Regions from separate parts of the Microbacterium luteum genome, predicted to be linked through region 1. Evidence: predicted binding sites of a transcription regulator. Region 1 holds the regulator's gene; the other holds the start of a gene.
The links. The regulator LexA, encoded in region 1, represses DNA repair genes until DNA is damaged. The targets are predictions, from matches to a motif close to TCGAACANNTGTTCGA.
Positions count from the first base shown of each region.

Region 2: IM777_RS13550 (HNH endonuclease signature motif containing protein) is a predicted target of LexA. The motif match lies at 13,114-13,129, and genes of this name have one in related genera.

Region 1 is NZ_CP063814.1:2,189,069-2,204,706, reverse strand. It holds gene IM777_RS10995 (LuxR C-terminal-related transcriptional regulator) at 1-2,127, opposite strand, end outside; gene miaB (tRNA (N6-isopentenyl adenosine(37)-C2)-methylthiotransferase MiaB) at 2,351-3,898, shown strand; gene miaA (tRNA (adenosine(37)-N6)-dimethylallyltransferase MiaA) at 3,895-4,833, shown strand; gene dapF (diaminopimelate epimerase) at 4,838-5,707, shown strand; gene IM777_RS10975 (class I SAM-dependent methyltransferase) at 5,889-6,530, opposite strand; gene hflX (GTPase HflX) at 6,667-8,187, shown strand; gene IM777_RS10965 (S9 family peptidase) at 8,224-10,149, opposite strand; gene IM777_RS10960 (hypothetical protein) at 10,186-11,640, opposite strand; gene lexA (transcriptional repressor LexA) at 11,952-12,632, opposite strand; gene IM777_RS10950 (LysM peptidoglycan-binding domain-containing protein) at 12,900-13,253, shown strand; gene IM777_RS10945 (histidinol-phosphate transaminase) at 13,280-14,374, shown strand; gene hisB (imidazoleglycerol-phosphate dehydratase HisB) at 14,371-14,970, shown strand; gene hisH (imidazole glycerol phosphate synthase subunit HisH) at 14,967-15,617, shown strand.
Region 2 is NZ_CP063814.1:2,770,544-2,786,181, reverse strand. It holds gene IM777_RS13610 (hypothetical protein) at 1-17, opposite strand, end outside; gene IM777_RS13605 (glycosyltransferase) at 26-1,003, opposite strand; gene IM777_RS13600 (glycosyltransferase) at 1,053-2,237, opposite strand; partial or broken gene IM777_RS17610 (DapH/DapD/GlmU-related protein) at 2,293-2,380, opposite strand; gene IM777_RS13590 (glycosyltransferase) at 2,788-3,915, opposite strand; gene IM777_RS13585 (alpha/beta hydrolase family protein) at 4,060-5,130, opposite strand; gene IM777_RS13580 (tyrosine-protein kinase domain-containing protein) at 5,184-6,659, opposite strand; gene IM777_RS13575 (hypothetical protein) at 6,706-6,846, opposite strand; gene IM777_RS13570 (hypothetical protein) at 7,033-8,706, shown strand; gene IM777_RS13565 (hypothetical protein) at 8,827-10,110, shown strand; gene IM777_RS13560 (hypothetical protein) at 10,202-10,363, opposite strand; gene IM777_RS13555 (hypothetical protein) at 10,527-11,261, opposite strand; gene IM777_RS13550 (HNH endonuclease signature motif containing protein) at 11,589-13,022, opposite strand; gene IM777_RS13545 (hypothetical protein) at 13,295-13,837, opposite strand; gene IM777_RS13540 (sugar nucleotide-binding protein) at 14,037-15,449, opposite strand; gene IM777_RS13535 (dTDP-glucose 4,6-dehydratase) at 15,508-15,638, opposite strand, start outside.

The sequences.
Region 1 (15,638 bases):
ACCACCCAACACCGCGCGCTGAAAGCCGTCCGCCGCGACCAGCAGCGCCGCGCCGGAACTCACCGCGATCTCGAGGGCTTGCTCGGTCTCGTCGATCGCCGTGACGATGTCGCCTTCGGCAGCCGCGATGCACGATGTCGTCATCAGCTCGGTGTGACGCACAAGCAGTGGCAAGACGTCTGTCGAGCCGGTCGCCCACTCGACAAGCGTGCGAGCTGCGTCGGGGTGGTCGGTGAGCGCTGCCTCCCGGGCGACGGTGAGGGTCACGAGCGCGGCCCACGGCGGTCGAGGCAGGTGCGCGGAGCGGCGATGGGCGGTCGCGATCTCGCGAAGGGCGCGCTCGATTTCTCCCGACAGGGCGTAGATGAGAGCAGCGCCCCAACCGGTCCACACCGGACCGCTCGGAGCGTTTTCCCGCGATGCCCGGATCGCTTCCTTCTCGAAACGGCCGCGGACCGGCTCGATGCTCTCTCCCGCGACGGCGCGTGACATGACCTCCGCGCACAGGGCGACGAGACGATCGCTCGTCTCGACGGTGGATGCCATCGTTGACCACCCGTGTGCGTCGACGAGGTCTGTCAACACCAGGGCGGCCTCCCTGCCGCATCCGCGCATGGACAGGCTCATCGCATGTGTCAGGGCGGAGCCCAGTCGCACCCGCGCGTTCGGTGACGCGCGTGCGGCTCGGGCGGCCCGTGCCTCGGCTCGGTGCCACTGCATCGACATCAGGGCGCGCTGCGCGGCCGTCACATCGAGCGTCGCGCGCGCAGAGACCGCGGTCTCCGATTCATCGGGACGAGGACAGGCGTCGATCGCCGCCTGCGGCTGCAAGGTGAGGAATCGCAGGATGACGTCGGCCGAAGCGATTCCGTGAGCGCCGGGGGAGAAGTCGATGGGCCTGCGCTCGAGCATCGCCTCCGCGTGGCGATTCTCCAGGATGACCTCCTCCGTCGATGTGTCCGAGGCCATCGCGAGGTAGGCCTTCGCCAGGACGGGATCGCCGGCGTCGTTCGCGGCGCGTGCGGCATCCAGCACAACACGATCGCGACGCTCGTCGGGGACCGTGTGCGGGGGAGTCCCCCCGGAATGGAGCCATCGAGCGGCGACGTGAGCGGCGGCGGGTCTGCTCCACCAATCCCCCTCGGGTGCGAGCAGGTGATCGGACACCGCACGGAGGATGGCGTCGACGGAGTCGGGATCGACCTGTCGCCCGGCCTCACGCGCCAGCACGGTGTTGGCCGTGAGGCCGTGCGAGAGCCTCCCGTCGTCGTGGATCAGTCCTGCCGCCACGAGCTCCTGCACGGCCGTGGGCGGCAGGAATCGGGCGGCGTCCGTGGCGGACAGGCCCGGAAGGTGCCCGAGCACCGCCAAGCAGATCCGATGCACGGGGGCGAGGTCGGTGACATGCATGCGGATGGTATCGCCGAGTCGGCCATGCGCGGGGATGTCGCGCAGCCCGTCGAGGGGGTCCGCGTCGTTGCGAAGGACGTCCACGGCCCGATCGAGCATCTCGCGGAGGAGAGCACGGGATCCGTCCGCAAGGGCGACGCACCGCGCGAGCGCAGCGGCGTCGAGCTCCCCTGCAGTCGGGTGGGCGCGCACCATCTCGCGGGCGTCCGCGTCGGTCAGCTCATGAAGATCGACACGCTCAGCCAGGTCGTTGTTCCACATGTCCTCGAAGAGGGCCATCCGCTGGTCGCATGCGGCGATGTGTCCTGCGGCTCTCGCCCGCGGCACGGTCACCGTGAGAACGAGCTTCGCCGTCCCGCGATAGGCGGCACGCACCAGCATCTGCGCCGTCTGCTCGTCGAGCAGGTGAGCGTCGTCGACGACGATCAGGACCGGCTGGCCCGGCTCATCGCCTGTCCCGCGGAGGGCCTCGAGGCGCTTATCCCCGCAGGCGTCCGCCGCCCCGAAGGGCACCGTGCACAAGACCGCTCCCGTTCGCAACACCAGCGGATCCCACCCCGCATCCTCCGCGAGGGTGGCGAGCGCGCGAGCCAGATAGCTCTTGCCGCTGCCCCGGGAGCCGAAGACGAGGAGACTCCGTCCCTCGTGCAGGTGCCGGAGGAGACGATCCGGTTGCCGGTCGTCCCCGATGATCGTTCGTTCGCCCTCTGCCCGCACGTGTCCCCCTTCGTTCGAGCGCCTCGGCATGTCAGCTGTGACATCCAGCGAAATCACAGACTACTGAGCTCCCTGCGTCCGTGCGGTCCCCTCGCTGCGTCGTTCCTACTGGTTTCCTGTCACAGTAGTGCGGGACGGGAACGTATGGCAGAGGCATGTCGTCGCGCGTCATCCGCGATGTGCACAGGCAGCGCGCGGTGGGCGATCGTAGACTGAGCAGATCATGTCCATGCCCTCCTCCGCGCCGACGCTGATCGCACCCTCTCCTGCCGCCACGACCGCCGACGGTCGAGTTCGCACCTATGAGGTGCGAACGTTCGGCTGCCAGATGAACGTGCACGATTCCGAGCGTCTCTCCGGGTCCCTCGAGAGCGCCGGGTACATCAGAGCGGAACTCGGCGACGAGGCCGACGTGATCGTCATCAACACCTGCGCGGTGCGTGACAACGCCGCCGGCAAGCTCTACGGCACGCTCGGGCATCTGAAGTCACGCAAGGACCGCCACGAGGGCATGCAGATCGCTGTGGGCGGCTGCATGGCGCAGATGGACAAGCAGGCGGTGATCGACAAGGCGCCGTGGGTGGATGTCGTCTTCGGAACCCACAACATGGGCTCGCTTCCGAATCTCCTCGAGCGCGCCCGTCACAACGGCGAGGCCGAGCTCGAGATCCTCGAGTCCCTCGACGTCTTCCCGTCGACGCTCCCGACCAAGCGCGACGCCGTTCACAGCGGATGGGTGTCCATCTCCGTCGGATGCAACAACACCTGCACCTTCTGCATCGTGCCGAGCCTGCGGGGCAAGGAGAAGGATCGACGCCCCGGCGACATCCTGAACGAGATCCGGATGCTCGTCGACGACGGGGCCATCGAAGTCACCCTGCTCGGACAGAATGTCAATTCCTACGGGGTCGAGTTCGGGGATCGCCAGGCATTCGGCAAGCTGCTTCGCGCCGCGGGGGAGATCGACGGCCTCGAGCGGATCCGTTTCACCAGCCCGCACCCGGCGGCCTTCACCGACGACGTCATCGACGCGATGGCCGAGACGCCCCAGGTCATGCCGCAGCTCCACATGCCACTGCAGTCAGGAAGCGATCGGATCCTCAAGGCGATGCGACGCTCGTATCGCAGTTCGAAGTTCCTCGGCATCCTCGACCGTGTGCGCGAGCGCATCCCGCACGCGGCCATCTCCACCGACATCATCGTCGGCTTCCCGGGGGAGAGCGACGACGACTTCGAGGACACGATGCGCGTCGTCGAGCAGTCCCGGTTCGCATCGGCCTTCACCTTTCAGTACTCGATCCGTGAGGGCACGCCCGCGGCGACCATGCCCGACCAGCTGCCGAAGGCCGTCGTGCAGGAGCGCTACGAGCGTCTCGTCGCCCTGCAGGAACGCATCAGTCTGGAGGAGAACCACGCCCAGCTCGGTCGCGAACTCGAGGTCCTCGTCTCCACCGGTGAGGGCAAGAAGGACGCGGAGACGCACCGCCTCACCGGCCGCGCCGAAGACAACCGCCTCGTGCACTTCGAGGTTCCGCGCGGGTCCGAGGCTCCGCGGCCCGGCGATGTCGTGTCGGTGACGGTGACGCATGCCGCGCCGTTCCACCTGCTGGCGGACGCTCCGGACGGGCAGCCGCTGCGCATCCGCCGAACGCGCGCAGGGGATGCCTGGGATCGTTCGCAGGCCGAATCGTGCGGTGTGCCGGCGACGTCCGCCGGCGACGGTCCCCGGGCGGTCTCCCTCGGGCTCCCGAGCCTGCGCATCGGCGGGTGAGCGCCGCGCGGCTGTGGGTGATCGCCGGCGCGACGGGCACCGGCAAGACGTCGCTCTCGCTCGATCTCGCCGAGGAGCTGATCGGACGGGGCCGCCCGGCGGAGATCGTCAACGCCGACGCCATGCAGCTCTACCGCGGCATGGACATCGGGACGGCGAAGCTTCCCGAGTCGGCGCGTCGCGGCATCCCGCACCATCTCTTCGACGTGCTGGATGTCACCGAGGAGGCTGCGGTCGCCTGGTATCAGCCGACCGCGCGTGAGACCATCTCCGACATCTTCGCGCGTGGTGCGGATGCGGTGCTGGTCGGCGGATCGGGACTGTACGTCTCGAGCGTCGTCTTCGACTTCCGTTTTCCGCCCCACGACGACGCCGTGCGTGCGGAGTTGGAGGCCGACCTCGACCGGTATGGAGCCGGCATCCTCTTCGCGCGGCTGCGTGAGCTCGACCCCGCCACCGCGGCGCGCATCGATCCCCGTAACGGTCGTCGGGTCGTCCGGGCGCTGGAGATCGTCATGCAGGGCGAGAGCACCCACGGTGCCGCGCTGCCGGAGACGCCGTCCCTGTGGCATCCGGAGACGACGCTCCTCGGCGTGCACGTCGACCGTGCCGAACTCGTCGAACGGCTCGATCGCCGCGTCGAGGCGATGTGGGCGGAGGGGCTGGTGGCGGAGGCGGAGCGGCTGCGGGCGCGTGGCCTCGACGACGGGGTGACGGCACGTCGCGCGATCGGCTACGCCCAGGCGCTCGCGCAGCTGGACGGCCGCGTCGGCGAGAGCGACGCGATCGCGCAGACCCAGGCCCTCACGCGGCGCTACGCCCGTCGCCAGGTCTCGTGGTTCCGGCGCTATGACGCGCTGACGTGGATAGAGCCGGCGCCCGATGCCGCCCGCGACGCCGTCGCGCGCGTGCGGGGCGCAGCGCCCGTAGACTGACAGGATGCCGCAGACCGTCGCGTTCACCAAGGGCCACGGCACGGGGAACGACTTCGTCGTGATCGCCGACCCCGACGGTGCGCTCGATCTCACCGACGACCATGTCGCCATCCTGTGCGATCGCCGCTTCGGCATCGGAGGAGACGGCCTGCTGCGCGTCATCCGCTCGACGTCGATCGACGAGGGCGCCGCCGCCGCCGCCTCCGGAGCGGAATGGTTCATGGACTATCGCAACGCCGACGGCTCGGTGGCCGAGATGTGCGGCAACGGCACGCGGGTGTTCGCGAAGTACCTCGTCGACACCGGCCTGGCGTCCCTGGAAGAGCCCCTGCGCATCGGCACGCGCGCGGGCGTGAAGACCCTGACGCGCAGCACCCTCGGATTCGAGGTCGACCTCGGCCGGTGGGATGTCGACGACGACGACGTGCTCGTGCGCGCCCGCGGGCTGAGCGTCCCGCGACCGGGTCAGCACGCCGACCTCGGCAACCCCCATGTGGTCGTCGCGCTGTCGTCGGTGGAGGAGCTGCAGGACCTGGACCTCACCGTGGCCCCGATCCTCGATCCCGCGCCGCCGGCGGGAGCGAACGTCGAGTTCGTCGTGCCCGAAGACCCTCTCGTCCACGACGGTGTCGGCCGCATCCGGATGCGCGTGTTCGAACGGGGCGTGGGGGAGACCCTCAGCTGCGGAACGGGTGTCGCCGCCGCCGCGCTCGCCGTTCGTCACTGGGCCGGAGCCGGCGCGCCCGAGCAGTGGAGCGTGGATGTCCCCGGCGGTCGTCTCGGCCTGCGCCTCGTGCCGCACGCCGACGGCTCGCACGTGCTGCTCTCAGGTCCGGCCGCCCTCGTCTACACCGGCGAGATCACCCTCGCCTGATACGCCGCGTGCCGTGCCGCCACTCAGGCTGCTCGCCGTGCCCTGATCCGCCGCTCGCCGTGCCCTGACTCAGGCTGCGAGGGGCGTGCCCCGCACGTTGCCGCCGAATCAGGGCGGCCAGGCGACGCTCAGCCTGAGTTCGTGCCCACGCGTGCCCACGCTGCCCACCGGTGTTCGGACGTCAGGGCAGGGGGATGACGCCGGTCGCCGCCGCGCCGCGCCGCCGTACCTTGATCACCCGGAACCCGCGGCCGGTGGCGACCCGGTGCACGCTGTAGCCCCGTTCGAACGTCGCCGCGAGCCAGCGCTGGAGCGAGTCCGACCCGAGGTTGCGGGAGACCACGAGATGCGCGTCGGAGCGCTCGTCGAGGCGGGGGATCCACGTCTCGAGCAGCCCGTGGAGCTGATCCTTGCCGACCCTGATCGGCGGGTTCGATCGGATCGCCCGGAACGCGATATCGGCGGGAACATCCTCGGGTGTCACGGCGTTGACGTTCTCCAGGCCCAGGGATGCGGCGTTCCGGCGTGTCAGATCGAGCGCGCGCTCGTTGACGTCGACGGCCCAGACCGTCGCGTGCGGGGCCTCCAGGGCCATGCTGAGGGAGATCGGCCCCCACCCGCAGCCGATGTCCAGCAGATGGCCGCCCTGAGGCGGCATCGGCGTGTTGGCGAGGAGAACCGCCGTTCCGGCGTCGATGTGGTCTGGGCTGAACACCCCGCCGGCGGTCACGACATCCACATCGCGGCCCGCCAGGGTCACGCGGATCGTGCGGAGGTTCTCGGGACTTGCGGGAGTCGCGGTGAAGTAGTGATCGCTCCCCATGGAGCACGAGCGTAGCGGAGCGGACAGCCGCAGGGGGAGCTAGAATTCACCGATGCCCGCTCGGCGCGCGAAAGCGCTCCCCGGGTGTGACGAGAGGCCGCTGCGATGCCGCCGGCCACGATGACGAAAGGCGAGGATGACCGATACCACCACGACGCACGGGGCCGACGACGCACCGCTCGACCCCGTCGAACGCGTGCTGTCGCGGGCGAACGGGCGGTCGGGTGTCACGGTGTTCTCGGGGGCGCAGGCGCTGCAGGATGTGCGCACCGCCGGCCGCGGCGACGACGATGGCGACCAATGGGATCGCGAAGACCGCGCCGCGCTGCGACGCGTCCCGGGGCTGTCGACCGAACTCGAAGACGTCACCGAGGTCGAGTACCGCCAGTTGCGCCTGGAGAACGTCGTCCTCGCCGGGGTGCACCCCCAGGGGGAGCAGGAAGACGCCGAGAACTCGCTGCGCGAGCTGGCGGCGCTCGCCGAGACCGCCGGGGCGGTCGTCCTCGACGGCGTGCTCCAGCGGCGGCCGCATCCCGACCCCGCGACCTACCTGGGTCGAGGCAAGGCCGAGGAGCTCCGCGACCTCGTCGCCGCTGTCGGCGCCGACACGGTGATCGCCGACACGGAGCTGGCCCCCAGCCAGCGGCGCGCGCTCGAAGACGTCGTGAAGGTGAAGGTCATCGACCGCACGACGGTGATCCTCGACATCTTCAGCCAGCACGCCAAGAGCCGCGAGGGAAAGGCGCAGGTCGAGCTCGCGCAGCTCGAATACCTGCTTCCGCGCCTTCGTGGATGGGGTGACTCGATGAGCCGCCAGGCCGGAGGCCAGGTCGGAGCCGCGGGCGCCGGGATGGGCTCCCGCGGACCGGGGGAGACCAAGATCGAGCTCGATCGCCGCCGCATCCGCACCCGCATGGCGCAATTGCGGCGCCAGATCGCCTCGTTCGCGCCCGCCCGGGCCGCCAAGCGCGCCGAGCGCGATCGTCACACCGTGCCGTCGGTGGCGATCGCCGGATACACCAACGCCGGAAAGTCGAGCCTGCTCAACCGCCTGACGAGCGCGGGCGTGCTGGTCGAGAACGCCCTCTTCGCCACCCTCGACGCGACGGTGCGGCGCACCCAGACCTCCGACGGGCGCATCTACACGTTCACCGACACGGTCGGCTTCGTGCGCAATCTGCCGCATCAGCTCGTCGAGGCGTTCCGCTCGACGCTCGAAGAGGTCGGTGAGGCCGACGTCGTGCTGCACGTGGTCGACGGCGCTCATCCGGACCCCGCCGCGCAGCTCGCGACGGTGCGGGATGTGATCGGTGACGTCGGTGCGCGTGAGCTGCCCGAGCTGGTCGTGTTCAACAAGGCCGACCTCATCGATGACGACACGCGGCTGGTGCTGCGCGGACTCGAGCCCGATGCGGTGTTCGCCTCGTCGCGGACCGGCGAGGGCGTGGACGAGATCCGTGCCCGGATCGAGCGGATGCTGCCGCTTCCTCCGGTCGAGGTTCGCGTGCTCGTGCCGTACGACCGCGGCGACCTCGTCTCGGCCGTGCACGAGACGGGCATCATCCTGACGCAGGAGCACGTCGCGGACGGCACCGCCATCCATGCTCATGTGCCGGCGATCCTGGGTGCGCGACTCGCACCGTTCCTCACCGCCTGACCGGCCGATCGCCGAACCGTCGGCAGGCGGCGCTGCTCACCGCTGCAGTTCGATCGGGGCGACCCCCGGGGTGTCGAACCCGAAGACGGCGCCGAGGAAGGCGTACTCCGACTCCAGCGCGTGGACGATGGTCTCCGCACGCCGGAATCCATGTCCCTCGCCCTCGTACAGCACGTATGCGTGCGGCACGCCGCGCGCCGACAGCGCGTCGCGAATGGCTTCGGACTGGGCGGGAGGCACGACCGCGTCCTCGCTGCCCTGCAGAAGGAGCAGGGGCGCCGAGAAGCGCTCCGCGTGGGTCAGCGGGGATCGCTGGATGTAGAGCTGTTCGGCCTCCGGCAGCGGTCCGATCAGACCGTCGAGGTAGCGGGCTTCGAAGTCATGCGTGTCTTCGGCGAGGGCGCGGGCATCGCCGACGCCATAGCGGGAGATGCCGGCGCTGAAGACGTCTCCCGCCACCAGGGCGCCGAGCACCGTCCACCCGCCGGCCGAACCGCCGGCTATCGCGACGCGGTCCGGGTCCGCGAGTCCGCCGTCGATGAGTCCCCGTGCAGCGGCCACCACGTCGGCCACGTCGACGACGCCCCACTGCCCGCGCAGGCGCTCGCGGTAGGCACGCCCGTATCCGGTCGATCCGCCGTAGTTCACATCCAGGACGCCGATGCCGCGGCTGGTGAGATAAGTGGCCCGCGAGGAGGCGACCGGACCGACATGCGAGGTGGGGCCACCGTGGACGAAGACGACGTACGGGGGCCGTTCACCGTCGGCGGCGGTGACGTCCGGGTTGGTGGGCGGGTACGCGAACGCGTGTACGGGACCCGACGGACCGTCCACCGTGACAGCCGTGGCCCGCGGCGTCCATTCGTCCGCCCACGGCGCGGATGATTCGCGCACCGCGGTGATCGTCCCGTCCGACGCGTCGACGCTCCAGACGCCTGTCCCACCTCCGGGCACCGCGCCGGAGACGAGCGCCCGCGTCCCCCGAGCGTCCTCGATCACGACCCCCGAGACGACAGGGACCGGCAGCGGCGCGGTCGCCCCGGTCTCGGGATCGACCGCCACCACGTGATCTGCGCCGTCCGTGCGAACCGCCACGACGTGATCACCCGCAACGGTGTACCAGGACAGGCCGAGCACCCACAGTCCGCCTCCGGTGTCGGCGTCGGCGGGGGCGAACGAAGCGACCGGGGCCTCGTCCCCGAGCCGCCACCGCATGAGATTCCACCGACCGGACGCGTCGTCGAGGTACAGCAGGGTCTGCTCGTCCAGCCAGCGCGGCTGAAGGACGGAGCGGTCGCCGGTGACGGGAGCCGTCCATTCGCCTACAGTGCCGTCCTCGATGCGTCCGACGCGCACCTCGGCGCGTTCCCAGGGCATGTTCGGATGGTTCCAGGCCACCCAGGCGAGGTGGGTTCCGTCGGGGGAGAGCGCGGGCTGTGCGACGAAGTCGCTCCCTCTCACCAGCACGACGATCGCGGCGTCGTCGTCCGCGGCTGATCCGTCCACCGGAATGCGGACGATCGCGCGGCGGGGGACGGTCAGCCCGGGATCGTGCTCCTCGCGGACGGCGAGCAGAACGCCGTCGCGCCACTCCAGGCCGCCGTGGCGCGCGTGGCCTGCCACGGGAGTGAGAGGACGCACGGTCCCGTCGACGACGGAGTACACGCGCTGATCCGTCTTCTCGACGAAGAACAGCGTTCCGGCTTCGTCGGCGGTCCACGCGCCGCCGCCGTACTCGTGCACGGTGCTTCGCGCGTTCCAGGGGGTGGGCAACACATCCTCAACGTCGCCGTCGTCGCCGCGGTGGCGTACGGCGACGCGACCGGCTTCGGCCGGAACGGGCTCGCCCCACCACACGTCCTCCCCGACGAAACGAGCTCCGTCGATCCGGGGCGACGCCGCGGAGGCCGCCTCGGCGGTGATGGGAGAGGGCCAGGAGCCGTAGGGGAGTTCGGAGGTCACCGTCCCACCGTACGACGCGGTGACCTCCCTGCGGGCTCAGCGCAACGGCTGTGTGGGTGCGTTGCCGGGAAGGACCGCCGTGTCGCTTTCCACATCGGCCGCCGTGTCCACGTCGGCCGTCGGTTCCGCCTCGAGGACGTCGTCGGCGTCGATGGCCGCCTGGCCATCAGACGGTGATCTCTCGAGCAGGGCGGTGACGAGCCACACGGCGAGGGCGAGGACGATGACCAGGGCGATGTCGCCGAAAGTCAGGGGCCGCAGCGCGAACAGCACGAGCACGGCGAGCACGAGGATGACGACGCGCACGAGCACGCGCTGGCGATGCATCGCGTCCCCGAAGGCGCCCGTGTCGAGCCCTCGACTGCGCAGTCCCGATCGCGCCGACGCGGTGAGCGAGCCGGCCACGGAGCGGATGCGCCGCGCCGGCGCCCAACGGCCGCTCAGCCACGCCGCCACGGCGACGACGATGCCGAGGAAGGTCAGGACGACCGCCGTATCGCGGACGGCGCCGATCACCGTGTCGTAGATCGACTCCAGAGTGCGAGCGGGGATGCCCAGACCGGGTGCGTTGAGGCTGAGGACGGCTCCCGCGCTCGCGAGGGCTACCGCGAGCAGACCTGCGCCGATCGTGATGGCGACGCCGACCCCGAGCACGGCCGTCGACCGTCGGCGCGCGATCAGCACCCCGACGGCGGCGAGGCCGAGGGCTACGAAGGGGATCCAGTAGCCCGCTGTGACGGCGAGGTTGTAGACGGTGCCCACCAGAAGCAGGCCATCGGCCTGGACGATGACGATGGTCTGATCGATCGCCGGGATGGAGGTGACGAAGCCGAAACCCTGCGCGGCCAGTCGTGACTTCAGCTCCTCGATGATGGGGCCGAGCTGGATGCCGAGGGCGCCGGTGTCGTCGATCGCGATCGCGGTGGAGTCGTCGCCCGTCGCTGCGGCGACGAGCGCACGATGGCTGGCGACGAGAGCCGTTCGCCACACCTCGGGAAAGGCGTCGGACTGGACCACTCCGGTGATCGCCGAGTCGATGAGGCCCTGCACGCCCTGGACGGCGGGCTGCCGGAGGAGGTCGAGCGCCGACGACGCGGCGGGCGGAAGATCGAGGCTCTGCACGCCGTCGATGACGTCGTTCGTGATGCCCTCGACGTCGACGGCCGCGTTCACGGCGGTGGACGCCTGGTCGATCACCAGCTGCTGCACATCGGGATCGTCCGCGAGGGGACCGAAGGTCTGCACGAACGCGTCCTCGCTCACGAGTTCCGCGCGCGCCCACGTGCCGAGGACGGAGACGGGCACGAGGATGCCGGCGAGCACGATGCAGACGGCCGAGATGAGGGCACGCCACCATCCGGTGTGACCAGCGCGGTCTGAGACAGGTCTTTCTCCGCTGAGATCCGAGGACGCCTGGGAACGAAGATCGGCGTTCTCCGCTTTCAGCCGTTCGATCTCCGCGCGGAGATCGGTGATGTCTGTCGTGGCCATGGCGAGGGCTCCCTCTTGTCGGGTCAGCCCCATTGTGGCGGGAACGCCGCCCCGTTCGCACGTGTGCCCCAGATCAGGTTCTCCGACGCCCTCAAGCGGTCGGACACCTTCGTCCCCGAATTCTGGCGCCCGTTCTCTGGATCCTGGCCTCGTGCGAGGTGAGGCGTCGGCGTGCGAGTTCCGTCCTACTCGGCCTCCTGCGGACCCGACTCAGGCTGAGACACCATCGGGATGCCGCCACGGCACCAGAATCGCCAGCACAGCCTGAGTTGTTGCACGCGCGGTGCGCTGGCCGGCTGAGGAGACGGCCGTCAGACGGCGCGCATCACCGCCACGACTTTGCCGAGCACGACGGCCTCGTCCCCGAGGATCGGCTCGAACGCGGAGTTCCGCGGCAGCAGCCACACGTGACCGTCGCGCTGGCGGAAGGTCTTGACGGTCGCCTCCCCGTCGAGCATCGCGGCGACGATGTCGCCGTTCTCGGCCGTCGGCTGCGAGCGCACTACGACCCAGTCGCCGTCGCAGATGGCCGCGTCGATCATCGACTCGCCGGACACCTTGAGCATGAACAGGTCGCCCTTGCCGACCAGCTGCCTCGGCAGCGGGAAGACCTCGTCGATCTGCTGATCGGCGGTGATCGGCACCCCGGCGGCGATGCGCCCGACGAGGGGGACCATCGCGGCATCGCCCACGGGGGGCGCCGCGTCGGCGGGGCTTTCCGTGCTCGCGCCGGGGAGGTCGATGAGGACCTCCATCGCGCGAGTCTTGCCGGCATCGCGGCGCAGGTAGCCGCTCAGCTCCAGCTGATTCAGCTGATGCGTCACGCTCGACAACGACTTCAGCCCGACCGCGTCGCCGATCTCACGCATGCTCGGCGGGTACCCGTGCCGTGCGATCGATCGCTGGATCACTTCGAGGATCGCGAGCTGCTTGTCGCTGAGGCTGCGGCGCCGCCGTGTCTGGGGTCGCGCGCGGCTCGTCGGCTCGGTCATCTCGTGCTCCTGTCTCCTCACCCCTCGTCGTCCGAGGGGCACCGGCCTTCGAATGTCGGAGGTCGGTGATGGGCTCTGCTCATCGAAACGGTATCCGCCCTCGTCCGACACGGTCTGCAAGCGCTCCGCGTGTCGTGTTCGAGAGAAGTCCACCGGTCGGCCCGCTTGACAGCTTACGAGATCGAAGATAGCTTCGGAAGAGAGGTTCGCATCGCCGGCTCCCGGCCGAGTTCAGCGATGCGAACCTCTCGCCGAGAAGGAGGAGAGATGACCGCGATCAGCATCACGCCGCACCACCGCACCCGCCTGCGCATGACCGTGCGCGGCCGTCGCGTTCTTGCCGCCGCGGCGGCACTGCCCGCCGCCGCATGCGTGGCGGTCGCGGTCATCAGTGGCGGCAGCGCGCTCGCGTCGCGCGATGACGCCGGCGACGCTGCCTCGTTCTCCACGGTCGTCGTGAGTGCAGGTGAATCGCTCTGGGCGATCGCGGAGCGCGTGGCACCGGAGAGCGATCCTCGAGACGTCGTTGACGACATCGCGCGCCTGAATGCTCTCGACGGTGTCGATGTCTCGGCTGGTCAGGAGCTGGCCATCCCTGCGCGCTACGACACGGCACCGTAGACCGCCGGGCGAAGCGCGCCCGTACCATGGGAGGGGTGACCGCTCGCCTCGACGACCTTCCTCTCCGTGACGATCTGCGCGGAATGACTCCGTACGGTGCGCCTCAGGCACCGCTTCCGGTTGCGCTGAACGTGAACGAGAACACCCATCCCGTGCCGGATGAGATCGCCGCCGACATCCTCGATGCGATCGCATTGGCGCTTCGGGACGTCAACCGATACCCCGATCGCGAGTTCCTGCCGCTTCGCGAGGCGTTCGCGGATTACCTGGGTGAAGGGCTGCTTCCTGAGCAGATGTGGGCCGCCAACGGTTCCAACGAGGTGCTTCAGCACGTGCTCCAGGCCTTCGCTGGACCGGGGAGGACGGCGTTCGGCTTCGCGCCCACCTACTCGATGTACCCGCTGCTGACGCGAGCGACCGGTGCTGCCTGGGTCGCGGGAACGCGCGAAGACGACTTCTCGGTGACCGCCGATTCGGCGGCCGACCAGGTCGCAGCAGCCGATCCGGATGTGGTGTTCCTGTGCGCCCCGAACAACCCGACGGGCACGCCGCTGCCACTTGACGTGATCGCAGCGGTCTACGACGCGAGCCGGGCGATGGTCGTGGTCGACGAGGCGTACCAGGAGTTCGCGCCTCACGACGAGCCATCAGCGATCACCCTGCTCCCCGGGCGCGAGCGACTGATCGTGTCGCGCACGATGTCGAAGGCATTCGCCTTCGCCGGAGCTCGCGTGGGTTACCTCGCTGCCGACCCCGCGGTCGTGGACGCTCTGCGTCTGGTGCGCCTGCCGTACCACCTGAGTGCCATCACGCAGGCCGCCGCGCTCGCGGCGCTGCGTCACGCGCCGGTCATGCTCGGCATGGTCGACGAGATCGTCGCGCAGCGCGACCGCATCTCCGCCACCCTCGAGGCGCTCGGCTACCAGCCGCACCCGTCGTGGACGAACTTCGTCCTGTTCGGGGGAGTCGAGGACCCGGCGGCGACGTTCGGTGCCCTCTACGACCGCGGCATCCTCATCAGGGACGTGGGCATCCCGCACCACCTCCGCGTCACGGCAGGAACAGAGGCGGAGACGACCGCGTTCCTGGATGCGCTGGCGTCGTTAGGATCGACGTCATGACCCGCACCGCCTCGCTCACCCGATCGACCAGCGAGTCGACGGTCGAGCTCCAGCTCGACCTCGACGGCACGGGGCGCAGCAGCATCGACACGTCGGTGCCGTTCTACGACCACATGCTGACCGCGTTCGCGAAGCACTCGCTCACCGACCTCACGGTTCGCGCGTCGGGCGACACCGACATCGACGCACACCACACGGTCGAAGACGTCGCGATCGTGCTCGGGCAGGCGATCCGGCAGGCTCTCGGCGACAAGGCCGGCATCAGCCGCTACGGGGATGCGCTCGTCCCGCTCGACGAAGCCCTCGCCCAGGCAGTGGTCGACATCAGTGGGCGGCCCTACCTCGTGCACACGGGCGAGCCGGCCGGTTTCGAACACCACCTCATCGGCGGCCACTTCACGGGGTCGTTGGTGCGCCACACCTTCGAGGCGCTGTCCTTCCAGGCGGCGCTGACCGTCCACGTAAGGGTGCTGGGCGGCCGGGACCCTCACCACATCGCCGAGGCGGAATACAAGGCATTCGCGCGTGCCTTCCGCCAGGCGAAAGCGCTCGATCCACTCGTCGACGGCGTGCCGAGCACGAAGGGCGCCCTGTGACCGACCGGCCCCTCGTCGCCGTTCTCGACTACGGATCCGGGAACGTCCATTCCGCGGTCAAGGCTCTCGTCGCTGCCGGAGCCGACGCGCGGCTGACGGCCGACCGCGGGCTGATCCAAGACGCGGACGGACTCGTGGTGCCCGGCGTCGGCGCCTTCGAGGCGGTCGTCGCCGCACTGCGCTCGCGCTGCGGCGACGAGCTCATCGGACGACGTCTGGCCGGCGGTAGGCCCGTGCTGGGGATCTGCGTGGGGATGCAGGTCCTCTTCGAACACGGTGTGGAGCGGGGCGCGGACACTCCGGGACTGGGCGAGTGGCCGGGCGCGGTCACCGAGTTGGATGCTCCTGTCCTTCCGCACATGGGATGGAACACCGTCGCGTCGGGGGCCGGCAGTCGCCTGTTCCGCGGAATCGAGAACGAGCGGTTCTACTTCGTGCACTCGTTCGCCGCCCAGCACTGGACGATGCAGACGCAGCGCCCCCTCGCTGAACCGGTCTTGACCTGGAGCGAACACGGCGTGCCCTTCCTTGCCGCCGTGGAGAACGGGCCGCTCTCGGCGACGCAGTTCCACCCCGAGAAGTCGGGGGAGGCCGGCATCCGGCTGCTCGCCAATTGGATCGACGGGCTGGCGCCGACTAACCTCTGAATCCGTGCCTGCGCCCGGCCG
Region 2 (15,638 bases), 580 kb from region 1:
AGGTTCCCGGAATCCATCGGCCTCCTCAGCCGCCCACGCGGGCGCGGCCGGTGGGGAGCAGCGAGAACGGCGGCGGGGTCGTCACCCGCACGGAGCGCTGCGCCGCCTCGACGATGTCGTCGCGGGTCAGCGCATCCGGAAGCCGCAGGGTGGCCAGTCCGCGCCGATCGAGCTCCCGCGCCACCTGCATCTGGTGCCCGTCGATGTGCTCGTGCTGCTCGGCGCGTCGCGGCAGGAGGATCGGGTGCTTGCCTGCCTCGAGGGCGGTGAGCGCCGCCCCGACGCCGGCATGCGTGAGAACGACGTCGGCGTCTCGGATCGCGGCCTTCAGCTCCGCGTGCGGCACGCCGATGCGGGCATCGATGTCGAGTCCGGCCACATCGGCGTCGCCGGTCTGCCAGAGCACCTCGTCCATGTCGGCCACGAGCGGCACGATCGCCTCGATCATCGCGGTGAAGGGGTATCCCTCCTGCGTTCCGACGGAGACGACGGCCCGTCGCGGCGTCCGCGGTGTCACCTCGCGGGGTCCCGGCTCGTACTCGTCGAAGATCGACCCGCGGTACTGCCACTTCTCGTCGGCCCACGCCGGGTACTGGGTGTAGGTCTTGATGCGCGGCACACGCGCGATGATCTTCCCCGTCATCGACGGTCCGTCGGCGCGCGCGGCGCTTTCGATGTAGTGGGTGGGGATGCCCCGCATCGCCGCCTGCGGCAGGAAGGCGACAGCGGGACTCGACCCCGTGCTCACCGCCTCGACGAAGTGGTGATGGCGGAAGACCGACCCCGACATCGCGACGAGCTTGGCGAAGTTCTTGCCGTCGCGCGGGGCCGTGAACGGCGCATAGATGACGCGGCGGCCCTCGAGCAGTGACTCGCTGAGCGCGTTGCGGAAGGTCACCCACACCTGGTTCTCGGGCAGGTAGCCCAGGCGTTCGGCGAATCCGGCGAGTTGGCGCAGATGGCCGCCGCCGGAACAGACGAGCAAGACGTCCCCAGTACTCATTGTGAAACCCCCAGAGTTTCGTGCCCCGACATGGTCGGAGCGGTTGTGATCAGCCGCCCAGGAGCGACAGGATCTCTCGATGTCGCGCCGTCCACGCATTGGCTGCGATGTACGACGCTCTCGCCGGTTCTTCCTGGAGCCCGATTCCCAGTGCGGGATCCAGCAGGTCGACGAAGTCGGATACGGATTCGGCCAGGAGCACTCGGTCTCCGAGGCCGCGGACGGGGCGCAGGTCGGTGGCGAGCACCGGCCTGCCGGCGGCGAGGTATTCGTACACCTTGAGCGGGCTCATGGCCTCGGTCAGCGGCGTGCGCCGGTGGGCGAGAAGTGTCAGCTCCACGTTGCGGAGCACGGCCACGACCTCGTGCCGTCGCACTTCACCGCGGATGTGGATGTTGGGTCGGCCGCGCAGCGAGCGGATGTACGTCGGATCGGGCACCGGGCCGATGAGCACGATGTGCAGATCGGGTCGGGCGACGGCGAGGGTCTCGAGCCCGTCGATGTCGAGGCGGGAATCGAGGGTGCCGAGGTAGGCCGCGCGGGGGCCGGGGATGCGGGTGAGCCAGTCCGGAGTCGTCGGCTGCGGACCCAGCCACTCTCGGGGCTCGATTCCGTTGGGCACGACGCGATGCGGTCCCGTCGGCTCGATGCGGTCGATGATCTCCTGCGAGACGGCGGCGACCGCGCGCCCGCTGGCGGCGATGCGGCGGTAGGCCTCGCGGTACGCCGGCCAGTAACGGCGTCTCGCGGGGGAGCTCAGCCAGTCGTCGCGGGCGTAGTAGAGCGCGCCGCCGGTCCAGTCGAGGTCGGTGAAGCCGCCGACGAGGGGACTGGCCGTCACGAACGCCGGCTGCTCGAGTTGGGCAGCCTCCGCCGCGCGCCGCACGATGCGCTCGTAGTCCCGGTACACCGCGGCCACGTCATCGACGTGCACCGGATCGGCGCGCGCGATGCGCATCGGGCTGACGTGCCGGAACTTGTCGGTCTCGCGCGCCCGGTGGCGGATGTCGACGAGCGCTCGCACCCAGCTGGTGATCCACGAGCGGAAGGGATCGGCGACGAGCACACGACGCACCTCGGGGCTGTCGATGAGCGTCGACACCAGGCGATCGGGCGGGCGCATCATCCCGCGCTTGTGTGCGTCGGCGTAGGACTCGTACGAGAACGTGAAGACGAAGTCGCGCGCCCGGTGGGACATGCCGGGCGGGAGGGGAGAGGATGCGGCGAGCGTCACGGCAGACTCCTGAGGATTCGTGCGGGAGTTCCGGCGGCGACGGTGCGGTCGGGGATGTCTCGAGTGACGACGCTGTTGGCTCCGATGACACTGCCGGCACCGATGGTGACGCCGGGCATGACGACGCAGTTCTGCCCGAGCCACGCGCCTCGCTTGATTCGCACGGGGGCGACGCGGGAGAGGGGCTGGTCGCGGATGAACGCGTCGGGGTCGTCGAAGCCGTGCGAGTGGTCGGAGATGTAGCAGCCGCGCGCCATCGCGACCCCCTCTTCGATGTCGATGCGCTCCACCCCCGATATCGAGGTCTGATTCATGCGCACGCGGTCGCCGATGACGATGTTCGGTCCGGGTGCTCGCTGCTCGGGAACGATGAGCCACGACCCGGCGCCGATGAGCACGCGGTCGCCGACGGCCACGTTCGCCACACCGGACAAGCGTGTGGGGAGCAGGATGCGGGATGCGGGTCCGAAACTCGCGAAGCCGCCCGCCGCGAGCTTGCTGAAGACGAGGTCTCTGGTGCGCTGCGCCGTCAGCAGCAGGTCGAGGGCGGTCATCGCGCCGGCTCCGGATCGTCGGCGCTGCTCATCGTCTGGAACTCCTCGACGGCCGGGTCGACGGGCCGCCCGGCGAGGACGGCGTGGGTGATGGCGACCAGCCGTGCGATGTAGTCGGCCTCCCCGAGACCGCGATGGCGGGGGACGGAGGCGTCCTCCCGGGCGCCCTCGCGCGTGAGCACGGCGATCGCGGCGGTGAACGCGTCGAGGTCGCCGCGGGGGACGAGCGTGCTGTGCACGCTGCCGTCGAGGTATTCGTCGATGCCTCCGGCGTCCGTGGCCACCACGGGCACACCCGCGGACAGGGCTTCGATCGCGACGGTGCAGCCGGAGGCGTGCCGGTTCGCGTGGAGCGGCAGGGCGACCACGGTCGCCGAGCGATACAGGCTGCGGAGCAGGTCGGCCTGCCGAAGGCTTCGAACGGTGACGTTGGGTGCCCAGTCGAGGGCGCGCACCTCATCCGACAGTGAGATGACATCGACGGCCACGCCGGGCATCGCGCGCGCGACGCCGGCCATGAGGTCCCAGTCGCGGTGCCGGTCGTTGCCGACCACCACGACGCGAGGCTCGGCACGTTCGCCCGGCTCGCCCGCGTCGGCGAAGTGGGTACCGAAGGGAACGCGCAGCACCGTGCGGCCGGGCGCGAGGTGCTGGGCGTCGTCGCGGTTGATGCGGCTCAGCACGATCTCGACGGCGTGCCGGCGAAGCAGGTGGCGGAAGAAGCGGGTGCGGATGCCGGACAGCTCGGGCCACAGGTCCCACAGCCAGACCGACTGCGCGATGCTCGCCGCGCGATATCGGTGAGGTCGCAGCAGCTTGAGGAGGGCGACGGCGAGGTGCTCCCGCTCGGTGTGCGTCCACACCGCGTCGGCCCGGGCGATCGCGTCTCGGTTGCGCCACACGTGGATGAAGTCGAACCCGAGCACGCGTTTCACGGTCATGCGCCACCACCGGGCCGTGGCGCCCTCGATGCGGTCGGTCGACCACTCCAGGTCGAAGGCCGACTCGGCGAGGTGGTATCCGTACGGCGTTCTGTCCGCGACCTCACCGCGCCGATGGCGCTCTTCCCAGGCGTTCGGATTCAGTCCGTACCGAACGATCACCGCAACACGCGGCCGATCCATATGCGCCTCCCCACTGGCACAAGAAAGCGATGCTTCCCCAAGCAGCATCGCTGCGTTCACTGTAGACCGCTGAGCGCAGGGGGAACCTGTTCGTCACGTGATCGTTTCATGACGGACATGTGACGGATTTCTGCCCCCGCAGAGTCAGCGCAGCACGGCGTCGAAAGCAGCGACGATGATGTCGTCTCCCTCGCTGCGGCGCGGCTCGAGGTGGTGGTCGCCCCCGTCGAGAACCACGACCTCGGCGGTGCCGCCCGTGGCCGTCCACGCATCGGCGGTCTGTTGCGCCCACGTCGCGGGAGCGACGTCGTCGGCCGATCCGTGCAGCAGCAGCAAGGGCGCGGTCGCTCGGTCGAAGAACGTGGCCGGTGAGATGTCGGCCCAGTACTCCGGGTCCTCGGCCGGCAGGCCGATGCCCTCGGCGGCGAGTTCGTCCGCGAGGTCGGGGTCGTCTTCGGCGACCTGACCCAGGGCCTCACCGAGGTCGGATGCCGGTGCGCTCATCGCGATGACCAGGTCCGACGCGCCCGGCGAGATCACGGCCGCATCCAGAGCGAGAAGACCGCCGAGGGAATGCCCCAGCAGACCGACGGCATCGGGATCCACGCCGTCGATCTGCCCGCTTCGGGCGATCTCGAGCGCGTTCACGACATCGAGCGCCATGCCCCAGTCGAGCACCGTCGACCAGCCGAAGCCCGGATCGATGGTGAGGTTCGCCGCGGTGTCGGCCGAATCGGATCCGGCATAGCCGCGCATGTCGGTGGCGAAGACGGCGAATCCGGCGTCGAGCAGCGCTCGCTGTTCCGGGACGAGATCGCGCCCGGTCTCGTAGTCCTCCGGGTCGACGCTGCCGTGCACCACGACGACGATCGGAACCGGTCCGTCCGCGTCGGGGATGCGGAGCACGCCGGTGACGTTCGCGCCGCCACTGTCGTATGACACCTGCACCGCGCTCTCCCCGCCGACGGTCTCAGCCGGTTCACCCACGACGAGGTCGGGTGTCGAGCGCTCGCTGTCGATGAGCGTCCGCACACTGCTCGTGTCGACGGGCGGCGTCGTCGGTGCGCTGCTCAGCGTCGGCGTGGGCTCGGGTGGCGGGGTGTCCGCGCACCCGGCCAGAGTCATCACGCTCATCACCGCCCCCACGACGATCGCCCCGCGGACAGCGGTGGCGGGGAATCGCCGCGACCGGCGGCGGAGAGACGTCGGCTGCACAGGGCCGACAGTACCCCCGGGTGGACGGGGCGCCGCCGTCCGTCACATGACGTTTACACGCCGGGGCGGCGATTCGAGCGCGGTGCGGCGCCACCCACCCCACTGACGACCGTCCAGCCGTGGGGAGCTGCTGACGCGTTCTCGGGCTCGGTGCCGGTCGCCGGGGCGTAGCCGTAGTAGTCCTGCGCGCCGCGCCGCCGCGGCATCTTGTTGAGCACGACGCCGAGCACCCGGCCGTTGACGCGCGAGATGTTCTCGAGGGACTTCTCCAGCATCTCGAACGTGCTGCGTCCAGCCGACACGACCACGAGGGCGCCGTCGGTCGATGCGCTCAGCACGGCGGCGTCACTGACGAGAAGGGTCGGTGGGGTGTCGATGATGACCAGCCCGTGCGTGGTGAGCATCTCGACGAGCTCCCGCATGCGCTGGGAGCCGAGAACCTCGCTCGGGTTCGGCGGGATGCGCCCGGCCGGCAGCACGAGCAGGTTGCGATCGGCGCCGACGGTGTGGGCGACATCCTGCACGCGCGCCCGGCCGGAGAGCACGTCGGTGAGGCCGGCGCCCTCGGGCAGGCCGAACAGACTCGCGACGACGGGGCGTCGCAGGTCGGCGTCGACGAAGGCGACGCGCTCGCCGGCGGCGGCGAGGCTCATGGCGAGGTTGGCGGCGGTCGTCGACTTGCCGTCACCGGGGAGGGGACTGGTCACCACGATCGAGCGCGGTGGGTTGTCGACGTCCATGAAGCGCAGGTTGGTGCGCAGTTCGCGCATCGCCTCGGTGAGCGCCGTGCGGGGTGCGCGGGCGTCGGGTGTGGCGAACGAGAGCACCTCGCGGTGATTGTCGAGGTCGCGCTCGAGGGGGAGGGTGCCCACCACGGATGCGTCGGTTTCGCGCTCGATGTCGTCGGCCGATCGCACGCGGCGGTCGAGCACGCTGCGCAGCACTGCATACCCGATGCCGAGGGCGAGGCCGATGAGGCCGCCGAGGGCGACGTTGAGTTCGATGTTCGGCGACGATGGCGAGGTCGGGAGCACGGCGGAGTCGCCGGGGATGAGGGTGACGGCGGCGGATCCGGGGGTGCCGTCGCCCTCGATCTGGTCGATCGCGGCGGTCATTCCGCGGATCCAGGCCTCGGCGAGATCGCGGGCCGCCTCGGGGGACGAGGCCGTGGCGTCGACGTGGATGACGACGGTGTCGAGCGGGTTCGAGACGTCGATGCGGTGCACGAGCGATTCCGGGGCCGTCTCCAGCCCGAGCTCGTCGATCGCATACTCCGCGACGACCCGCCACGTGCCCATGTCGAGGTATGAGGTGACCTTGCTGCGGGCGAGCTGGTCGCCGACGAGCGGCGATCCACCGCCGGAACTCTGTGCGTACTCCTGTGCGGTGACGTACCCGCTGGTGCTCGCGGTGTACATGCGCGGCTGAAGGAGGCTCCACCCGAGCGCGACGGCGAGTCCGAGGATCGTCAGCAGCGCGACGCCCATCCAGTGCGCGCGCAGAATGCGCAGGTAGTCACGGAGTTCCACGAGTCCCCATTCGTGTTTTCCGGCACTCTAGCGTGCCGAACGTGACTCAGCGGGATGCGGACTCGGCCCAGTCGTCGAGCTCGCGCTCGCGGAGCGCGTCGATGTCGAGTCGTCGCACGATGCCCGTGGCGACGGCGGCGAGCACGGCGAGAGTCAGCAGTACGGCGATCACGGTTCCCTTTCGCATCACGGCCTCCGTGCCGGATGGATGAGAGCGACGGTACAACGCCTTGCCGGCTGTGCCGCCCGTCCACGCGGGGCGCGAGGTGAACGGGATGGAGCTGGCACGGCCTCCAGCATACGTGGTGATTCCTGGATGCCTGCCACGCCTGTCGCGGGCTCGTCAAGGTAAATTCGGCGTTTCACCGGGAGAATGTGCCGAGTTCTGACGCAGTGTTCCTCTAGGGTTTCGCGTGCAGCACCTACATCCGACGACCGATTTGGGGCGATCGTGGAACTGTCAGGCATCGGTATGGACCGACGCACACTCTTGAAAGCCGGCGCCTGGGCGGCACCGGTCATCGTCTCGACGACGGTCGTTCCGGCGATGACGGTCTCACCCACCGTGACACCGTCCACCGTATCGGTGGACACTGTCGGGGAGTATCCCGCGTTGCGCGTCGAAACGGTTGAGGGTGTCGCTCTTCCGGCCGGCACCTACATCTTCTCCGCAGCTGGGTTCGGTCCGACGGCCGAGACCGTGCTCACCGACCCGGTTCTGCCCGGAAGCATGGAGTACGAGGGCTCCGACGTGGTCGTCGTGCTGGGGGAGGGCAATGCCCTTACGTCTTTCGCCGTGTATGTCGTGACGAGCGTGCTCGGCAGCGACGTCGACCGCACCGCGACCCTGACCGCGTCCCTTCCGGCGGAGGCCGGCGGCGGCGGCGCGACCGTCGAGCTCTTCGAGCCAGCGCCTCAGCTGAACGCGCCGAGCGGCTTCTTCGGCCCCGACGGCTCCCACTGGCCAGCCCGCACCCCGTGGGTGCACGACGCGTTCGATTCGGTTGTCGAGGTCGACCCCGACTGGGGTCAGATCGGCGCGGCGATCGCCGCCGCGGACCCGACGAGCAAGGTCAAGGTCCTCGTGCGCCCCGGCACCTTCGCTGCCGGCGGTGGTTCGGGCTCCACGAGGGCCGGTGATCTCCACGACGTCGGTTCGGTGGGCCGCGATTGGCGCGTTCTGGTCACCCCGCGCGACGGCTGGGGTTCTGTGGCCGGCGTCGGAACGATCGCCGACGGCGCCGGCTATGCGATCGTGAACCTTGCCGGCGTCGCGATGATCGGGTTTGATTTCCGTGCGACGGGCGTGCTGGTGCGCAACTGCCGGGACTTCGCCATCGGCTGGTCCACCTTCGGCCGTCTGAACGCCACGTCCAACGCCCACGACGGGCTGTCCGATGTCGAGATGGTCGAATGCGTGCTGCCCGACCTCACTGACAACGGCGTAGACCGGATGGCCGTGCGTGTGGCAAACGACTACTCCGCCTCCGGCGTGAGTATGCGCGGCTGTTACGTGGCACCGGCCTACAAGGTGGCAGGCTCCTCGGCGCACTGCGACACGCTTCAGACAAGCCGGTCGTCCGGTGCGGGCAACGTGAGTGGCATCAGCATCGAGGATTCGGTCCTCTTCGCGTCGAGTTCCGCGGTGGTCATGGCTGAGCACACGCAAGACGTGTCGATGATTCGCAGCGCCTTCGTCGGTGGCCTTCGGGGTACCGGCCGCTATCCGATCGCGGACGGTCTTCATCTCATCGAGGGGGAGAACACCCTGTGGGGGCAACCGGCCTCCCAGGGAGACCTCGTGACAGGTGTGACGGCGAGCGAGGGTCTGGTTCTCGGTTCCATCCGCGAGTCGTGGCAGTTCGACAGCGTGACCGGTACCGTCACGACCGACGTGACTCCGCCGACGCCGTCAACCGGCTCGTTCGTCGTCGATAACGCGACATACGGCGATCAGGACGTTGTCCTCGGCCAGGAGTGGTACGACGCGAACTGCCCGCTGCCCGACGCGGCGCGGCTCACGCAGATCTGGTCCGCCCTGGCCTGATCGGGCTCAGCCGGCGGTCCTCGAGCACGTTCGCGCAAAACTTCCTTGTCCCACCAGCCCCACTGGTGTACTCCTTTTCCCAACAGTGTTCGACGACGAGTTGGGGCGATCGTGGAATCGATGAAGAGTGAATGGGGTCGGCGCGACGTTTTCCGCGCCGCATTGCTGGCCGTGCCGGCCTTCGCCGTCGCGCAGACGATGATGCCGGGTCGCGCGAGCGCGACGACGATCGATCCGTCGTGTGAGGTGCCGGCGGATCCCGTGCCGACACCCGCGCCGGAGGCGCCGGCTTCGGCGACGGGCGCTTACGGCCCGGCCGGATCGCACTGGCCGGCGCGCACGCCTGAGCCAGGCGGCGCCTTCGACCTCGTCGTCGAGGTGGAGCCGAACTGGTGGACCATCCAGAACGCCATCGCCGACGCCATCCAGCAGCAGCCGCAGGGCAAGATCAAGATCGCGGTGAAGCCGGGAGTGTTCGATTACGGCTACGGTGCGGGCTCGACCGACTACGGCGTGCTTCACGGCATCAACGCGGGCGGACGCACGTGGCGCGTGCTGGTCGTGCCGCGCGATGGCTGGGGCACGGTCACCGCGAGCGGCACGATCGCTCAAGCGTCCAGCCGCGGCTACGCGTTCGTGAACGTTTCGGGGATCTCGGTCGTGGGCTTCGACTTCAGCGGTCAAGCGGTGCTCGTGCGAGACGCTCAGGACTTCGCGCTGGCATGGTCGACGGTCGGTCAGCTGAACATCACCGCCAACAACGCCAACACGAGCGGGGTCGAGTTCGTCGAGTGCGTGCTGCCGGATCAGGTCGATGACGACACGGATCGCATGGCGTTCCGCATCGCCAACAACTACTCCATCGACGGCGTCTCGCTTCTCGGATGCTACGTCGCGCCGGCCTACAAGGCCGCGGGATCGAGCTCGCACTGCGACACATTCCAGGCGAGCCGATCGAGCGGGAGTGGCGGCATCCGAAACCTTCGTTTCGAGGACAGCGTGTTCTTCCAATCCAGCTCGCAGGTGCTGATGATGGAGCACACGAGCGGAGTGAGCCTCGCGCATTCCGCTTTCATCGGCGGGCTGCGGGGCACCGGGCGCTACCCGATCGGTGCCGGGCGACATGTGATGACGGCGCAGAACACGCTGTGGGGAAAGACGACGGATCCGGTCACCAATGCGACGGCGTCGGACAGCTTCATCGCCGGGTCGATCCGCGGATGGAACTTCGCGAGCGCATCGAACACGGTGGTCTCGCACAACCCGCCCACGCCCGCGTCGGGCGAGTTCACGGTCGACGACACGTATGCGGCCGCGGACGAGCCGCTGCCGCAGAGCTGGTACGACGCGAACTGTCCGATGCCCGATGCGGCGAGGCTTGCCACCATCTGGGCGGCCCTCTGACGAGAACACGAAACCCCCGGAGGAATCCGGGGGTCTCGCGCGTGGGCACCGTGTTGGGACGGAGCCACGGCTTGGCGGGGCGACGTTGCCGTCAGCTCGGAATGTTCAGGACGGTGTAGCCGACAAGCGCGGCCACGACCGGCACGATCACGATCATCGCCCACACCGGCAGTCCGCCGACCTCATAGCGCCACCACGGCGTCAGCGGTCGAGACTGCCGCGGCGCATACAGCGTGCGTCGGCGAGCGTTCATGATCCCCCCAGATTGGTGAACGTTCCAGCGTGGCGGCTCAGAGCGCCCGCACCTTCGAGGCTAGCCAGCAGGTGGGCCGTCGGTCGATGCCAGACGGCCCACACCGGCGATTCCTCGACGTTCGTTGTGTGATTGCTGCGTAAAGCGCGATCGTTACCGCGCCTCAGACCCGTCGGTGACGACGCAGCCACACTCCCGTCCCGACAGCCACGGCGCCGAGCGCGGCGAGGCCGAGGGTCCACCCGATCACGCCGCCCGTCGCCGGGAGCTGTCCGGTGGCTGCCGCCGGGGTTGCTGTCGGGTCGGGTGCCGGTGCGTCCGTCGGTGATCCGGTCGGTGTCGGTGACGGTGTGACGGTGGGCGTGGGGGTCGGACTCGGAGGCGCGGGCGTCGGAGACGGCGTGATCGTCGGTGTCGGTGTCGGTGTCGGTGTCGGTGTCGGTGTCGGTGTCGGTGTCGGTGTCGGGTCGTCGCATCCGATGACGGTGACGCGCGGATCAGCGATGGTCATCTCGCCGGTCGTCCAGTCCGGCTCTCGGTCGCCGTCTTCGTGGAAGCCCCAGGCGATGGCCGTCGCGCTGGCTGCGAGTTCGCACGTGCACCCGGGAATCTCGTGGTAGTAGGTGCGGCTCTCGCCCGCGTCGTACTTCGTGGGACCCCACCGCTTCACGGTGCTGCCGTACGACAGCTCGGCGACCCCCCAAGCGGTGACGGACGACAGATTCTGCGAGACGATCGTCGCGGTCGGTGTGTCCTTATCTGTGAAGTCCAGCACCACCGACACCGAGCCGGAGAGGCTGTCTGCGTTGGCCGCTGTGATGGACCAGGTGCTGATCCCGCCGATCACCAACGCTCCCGCGATCCCAGCCGACAGCAGACGTCGTTGTTTCGTCTTCATGAGTCCCCAACCTCGTATGACGCGGACAACATCACTGCCCGATGCTCCCCCAATGAATGCACCGAACTCCGCTGCCCAACTCTGGAACGTTATCGGTCACGCGACCCCGTCGGGTTACCGCCGCGTTTCCAACGAATTAAGGAGGCAGCAGGAAGTCGTCTGAAGTGCAGCGGACGTGCGCGGCAGGTGCTCGCGGGCCGGTTTTCGGCCGGGCATGAGCATTGACTCAGGCGTGTCTGGCGTGACCGCGCGCCCGCCCGCTTGGGCGCGCGGTCACGTTACTGGTGCGGTTGCCTCGCCGCAGACCGCCGAGGACGGACGGGTTGCCTAGAAGGGCGCGGCGGGCGCTTCTGCCTCGGGCGGGTCCGCGTCGCCGGGAGCGCCGATCCGGTCGGGCATGAACATCACTCGGGGTGGTGGGTCCTCCACGTATTCCAGCCCCGAAGGTGCGGTGAAGTGCAGTCTCCCGCCGGGCATCTGCACCACGGTCCAGCCGGCGGCTTGTTTCAGGGTGTGGTGGCTCTCGCAGAACGCGCCCAGGTTCTCGACGTCGGTCTTGCCGCCGAGGGCCCAGTCTTCGCGATGGTCGATGTCGCAGTCCATTGCAGGTCTGCGGCACCCGGGGAATCGGCATCGGATATCCCGCGCCACCAGATACCTCCGCTGAGCCGGTGTGGCGAAGCGACGGTCGACGGCGAGGACGACCCCGGTGATCGGGTCGAGGAACACCCGATCGAAGTCGGGGGCGTTTCCGGCGAGGATCTTCGCCGTCTCCGGGTCCACCGCGCATTTGCCGTTCAGCTGCGCTCCTCCCAGGGTCGTTCCCGCGAGTGTCGTGGCGGGGACGGTGACCTGCACATGTCCGCGGATCGCGCCGAGCCCGCCCTCGACAACGCCACGGGTCGGGTCGACCGAGGGCGATGCGGTGAGCAGCATGTCCAGCAGCACATCGGTGCGGATCTGATTCAGCGACCGCTCATCGAACCACAAGTCCTCTTGGACGGGCGCCTCACCCTCGACGGTGGGCGCGGTGTCGTCATCGCACGGAATTTCGGGAGCGGCTCCGCAAGCGCCTTCGCGCTCAGTGGCTTCACGTCTGGCGGCCCGGTCGGCGGCCTTGATCGCCTTTCCCTGCCGGGTCAACCGGTCATAGATCCCATGCACCGCCACGCTCGGCCCGATCACCCCGAGCATTGACATGCCGTCTCGAAGGTCGTCGACCCAGATGCGTCGATCGAGCACGGCGTCGTCGTGCCGCTCCTGGATCGACCGAGGGTTGAGGTTCTCCGCGACCTGCTCCGCATACGACCGCACCCTCGCCGGAGACGTCGTCTCGGCGTAGGCCAATACATCGTGCTCGAAGGCGCCTCGCGCGGCGCTGTCGTCGAGTTCACGGCCGGTGTCGACGATCACCGCGGTGTGCGCTCGGGAGATGCGCCCTTCGTGCAGCGCATTCCAGGAGTCGGGGAAGTCGTTGACGAGACGGTGTGCGTCGTAGAGATGCGTCTGCATCGTGCGGTCGTTCATCCTCGACGCGACCGCGAGTTCCGCGGCCATCGCGCGTAGCGGCATCTCGCGTTCTTTCGCCGACGTTGAGCGCAAGCGTTCCGTCTGCTCGACGGTAAACGCGTAGGCCTCGGCCAAGATTGCGGAGGTCTTCGCTGCTGCGGTGGCCTCCTCGGCTCGAGCCGCCGTCAGACGGCGCACGAACGCTGCGGTGCGCTGCGCGGTCTCAGATGACTCGTCGCCGGGAGAGAACATATCGGTACCCAACCTCGTCTACGGCTGAACGAGACGGCACGCTCGTCCAGTGATACGACGACAATGGGCACTTTGTCGTTACGTCCGAGTTTAGTACAAAGATTCGATACCGTCAAGGCGAATTGGGAGAAATGGTCTAGCGCTTTTTCCGCCTGACGAAGGATCGCTTCGTGACGGACCTCCTATGCCGTACCGTCGGGCGCGTCTTCGACGACGCGGGGATCTGCTTCCGCGGTTTCGTCTCGTCGGATTCGGACTCCGGTTCGGTTTCGTCAGGGTTCGGGTCGGACATCGACGACTCCTTCGATCTTGACCGTGGTCACGTCGGTGTCTTCCTCGCCGGTCAGGATTCCGGTCACCGTGCCGACGCCCGAGATCGTCCACGCGAGGATCAGCGCGACGAGTCCGCGGGTGAGCCAGGCGTGCGCGCCCTTCAGGTGATCGCTGTCGCCGTCATAGGAGGTCATGCGGCTGAGAAGGATCGATCGGCGCAACGAGAGGTCGTCGCCATCTGCGTATGTGTCCAGCAGTGCTGCGACGTCAGGTTCCTCGCCGACGCTCGACCGCGCCGCGACGAGGCCAAACACCGCCGCGAGGAGGTACGCCGCGAGGCTGATGCCGCTCAGCCACCCGATGCCCGACGCCGTGACCAGCTCGGTGCCGCCGAGCACACCACTCGCGCCGATGAGCACCGCCGCGCGCGTCTGCAGGCCGGTGGCCTTTGCAGCGAGCGTGTCTTCCTGCCGCTTGATCTCCGCCTCCGCGAGTGCGATCTGCGAGGGTCGAAGATCGTCGATCCGGTCAGGAAGGCCCATGGCCGTGCCGGTCTCGAAGCCCGAGAAGCAGGATGATCGCCTTCACGGTTGCATCTTGGCACAGCAGTTCCGTTCCGTCGACGGCCCGAGAATCTCGTCTGCGAGCCGTTGCTGCCAAGACCGAGTTGAGGAACGACAGGGTGTCAAGACGACGTGAGAGCGGTCACCAGTTGGATTCTCATATCCGAGCCCTGATGCTTCAGGTCTGCAGGTAGGTCTCTAGCGAGGTGACCGCGTCTGTCGGAGCAAAGCCGGTCGCCGATAGTCGCGCCACGCATAGTCCGCTGTTGGCTGGTCGCGGCGCCACGGGCGTGGTCACTTTGGCGTAGTACTGGCTCGTTGTCGTCGGGGTGACGCGGTCGGGGTCGTGGCCGGTGATCTCGAAGACACGTCGCGCGATCTCGTACCAGGTCATCGGCTCGCCGGTGTTCGTGACGTTGTACGTTCCGTACTCGGGCCGCACCGCCAGGAGGTGGTGGATGGCGGCCGCGAGCGTCGAGGCGAAGGTGAGCCGGCCCCGCTGGTCGTCGACCACCGCGGGGTTCACACCGCGTTCTGCCAGAGACGCCATGGTTCGGACGAAGTTGCCGCCATCGCCGACGACCCAGCTGGTGCGGATGATAAAGTGGCGCGGCACCGTAGCGACGATGGCGTCGCCAGCCGCTTTCGTCTGTCCGTAGACGCCGAGCGGGGCGACCGGACTCTCTTCGTCGTAGTCGCCTTCTTGAGTGCCGTCAAAGACGTAGTCGCTCGAGATATGCACGAGTGTGATCCCGTGCGCGGTGGCGATGTGAGCGAGCTCGGCCACGGCCGTGACATTGACGACCCATGCGGCGCGTCGGCCGTCGGCGGTCTCGGAGGTGTCAACGGCCGAGAAGGCCGCCGCGTTGACGATCGTGTCGTACTGCTTCCACGGCCGTGCGTGCGCGAGCGACGTCGGCACACCGAGTTCGATGTCGGCTCTGGTTGCGAATTCGACGTCGGGTCGTTCGCCCCACAGGTTCCGGAGTGCCCGGCCGACCTGCCCGTTCGCGCCGAGCACGAGCGTCTTCTTCGGCGGGATGGGGGTCACGTCGGCCAGGCGGGGGTGGTTCTTGTCCTTCTCGGACAGTTCGGCTTGATCGAGGGGGATGGGCCAGTCGATCCCAATGGTTTCGTCGGCGAGGTTGAGGAAGGCGTATTCGGCGGTGGGGGACCAGTGGTCGTTGACGAGGTAGGTGTACGCCGTGTCGGGTTCGAGGGTTTGGTAGGAGTTCCCGACCCCGCGGGGAACGAAGATCGCGCGGGAGGGGTCGAGTTCGGTGGTGAACACGGCCCCGTAGGTGGGGCCTTCGCGCAGGTCGACCCAGGCGCCGAAGATGCGGCCGGTGGCGACGGAGACGAACTTGTCCCACGGTTCGGCGTGGATCCCGCGGGTGGTGCCGGCCTTGTCGTTGAAGGAGATGTTGTTCTGCACCGGCCCGAAATCCGGCAGCCCGGCAGCGGTCATCTTCTCCCGCTGCCAGTTCTCTTTGAACCACCCCCGCGAATCCCCGTGCACAGGCAGGTCGAACACCACCAGCCCCGGGATGGGGGTCTCGGTGCGGGTGAGGGCTTTACCAAACTGCGTCATGGAGTCCTTCGGGCCGGAGCCGGTCGTTGAGCGAGCGAAGCGAGACGAAACGTGGCCGCTACTGCCCCCGGGTGGCGTAGAACGCTTCAACACCGTCTTTCGCGGGTGCCCACCAGGCTTCGTTGTTCCGGTACCAGTCGATGGTCGCGGCCAACCCGGCTTCGAAGTCGGAGTACTTCGGTGTCCAGC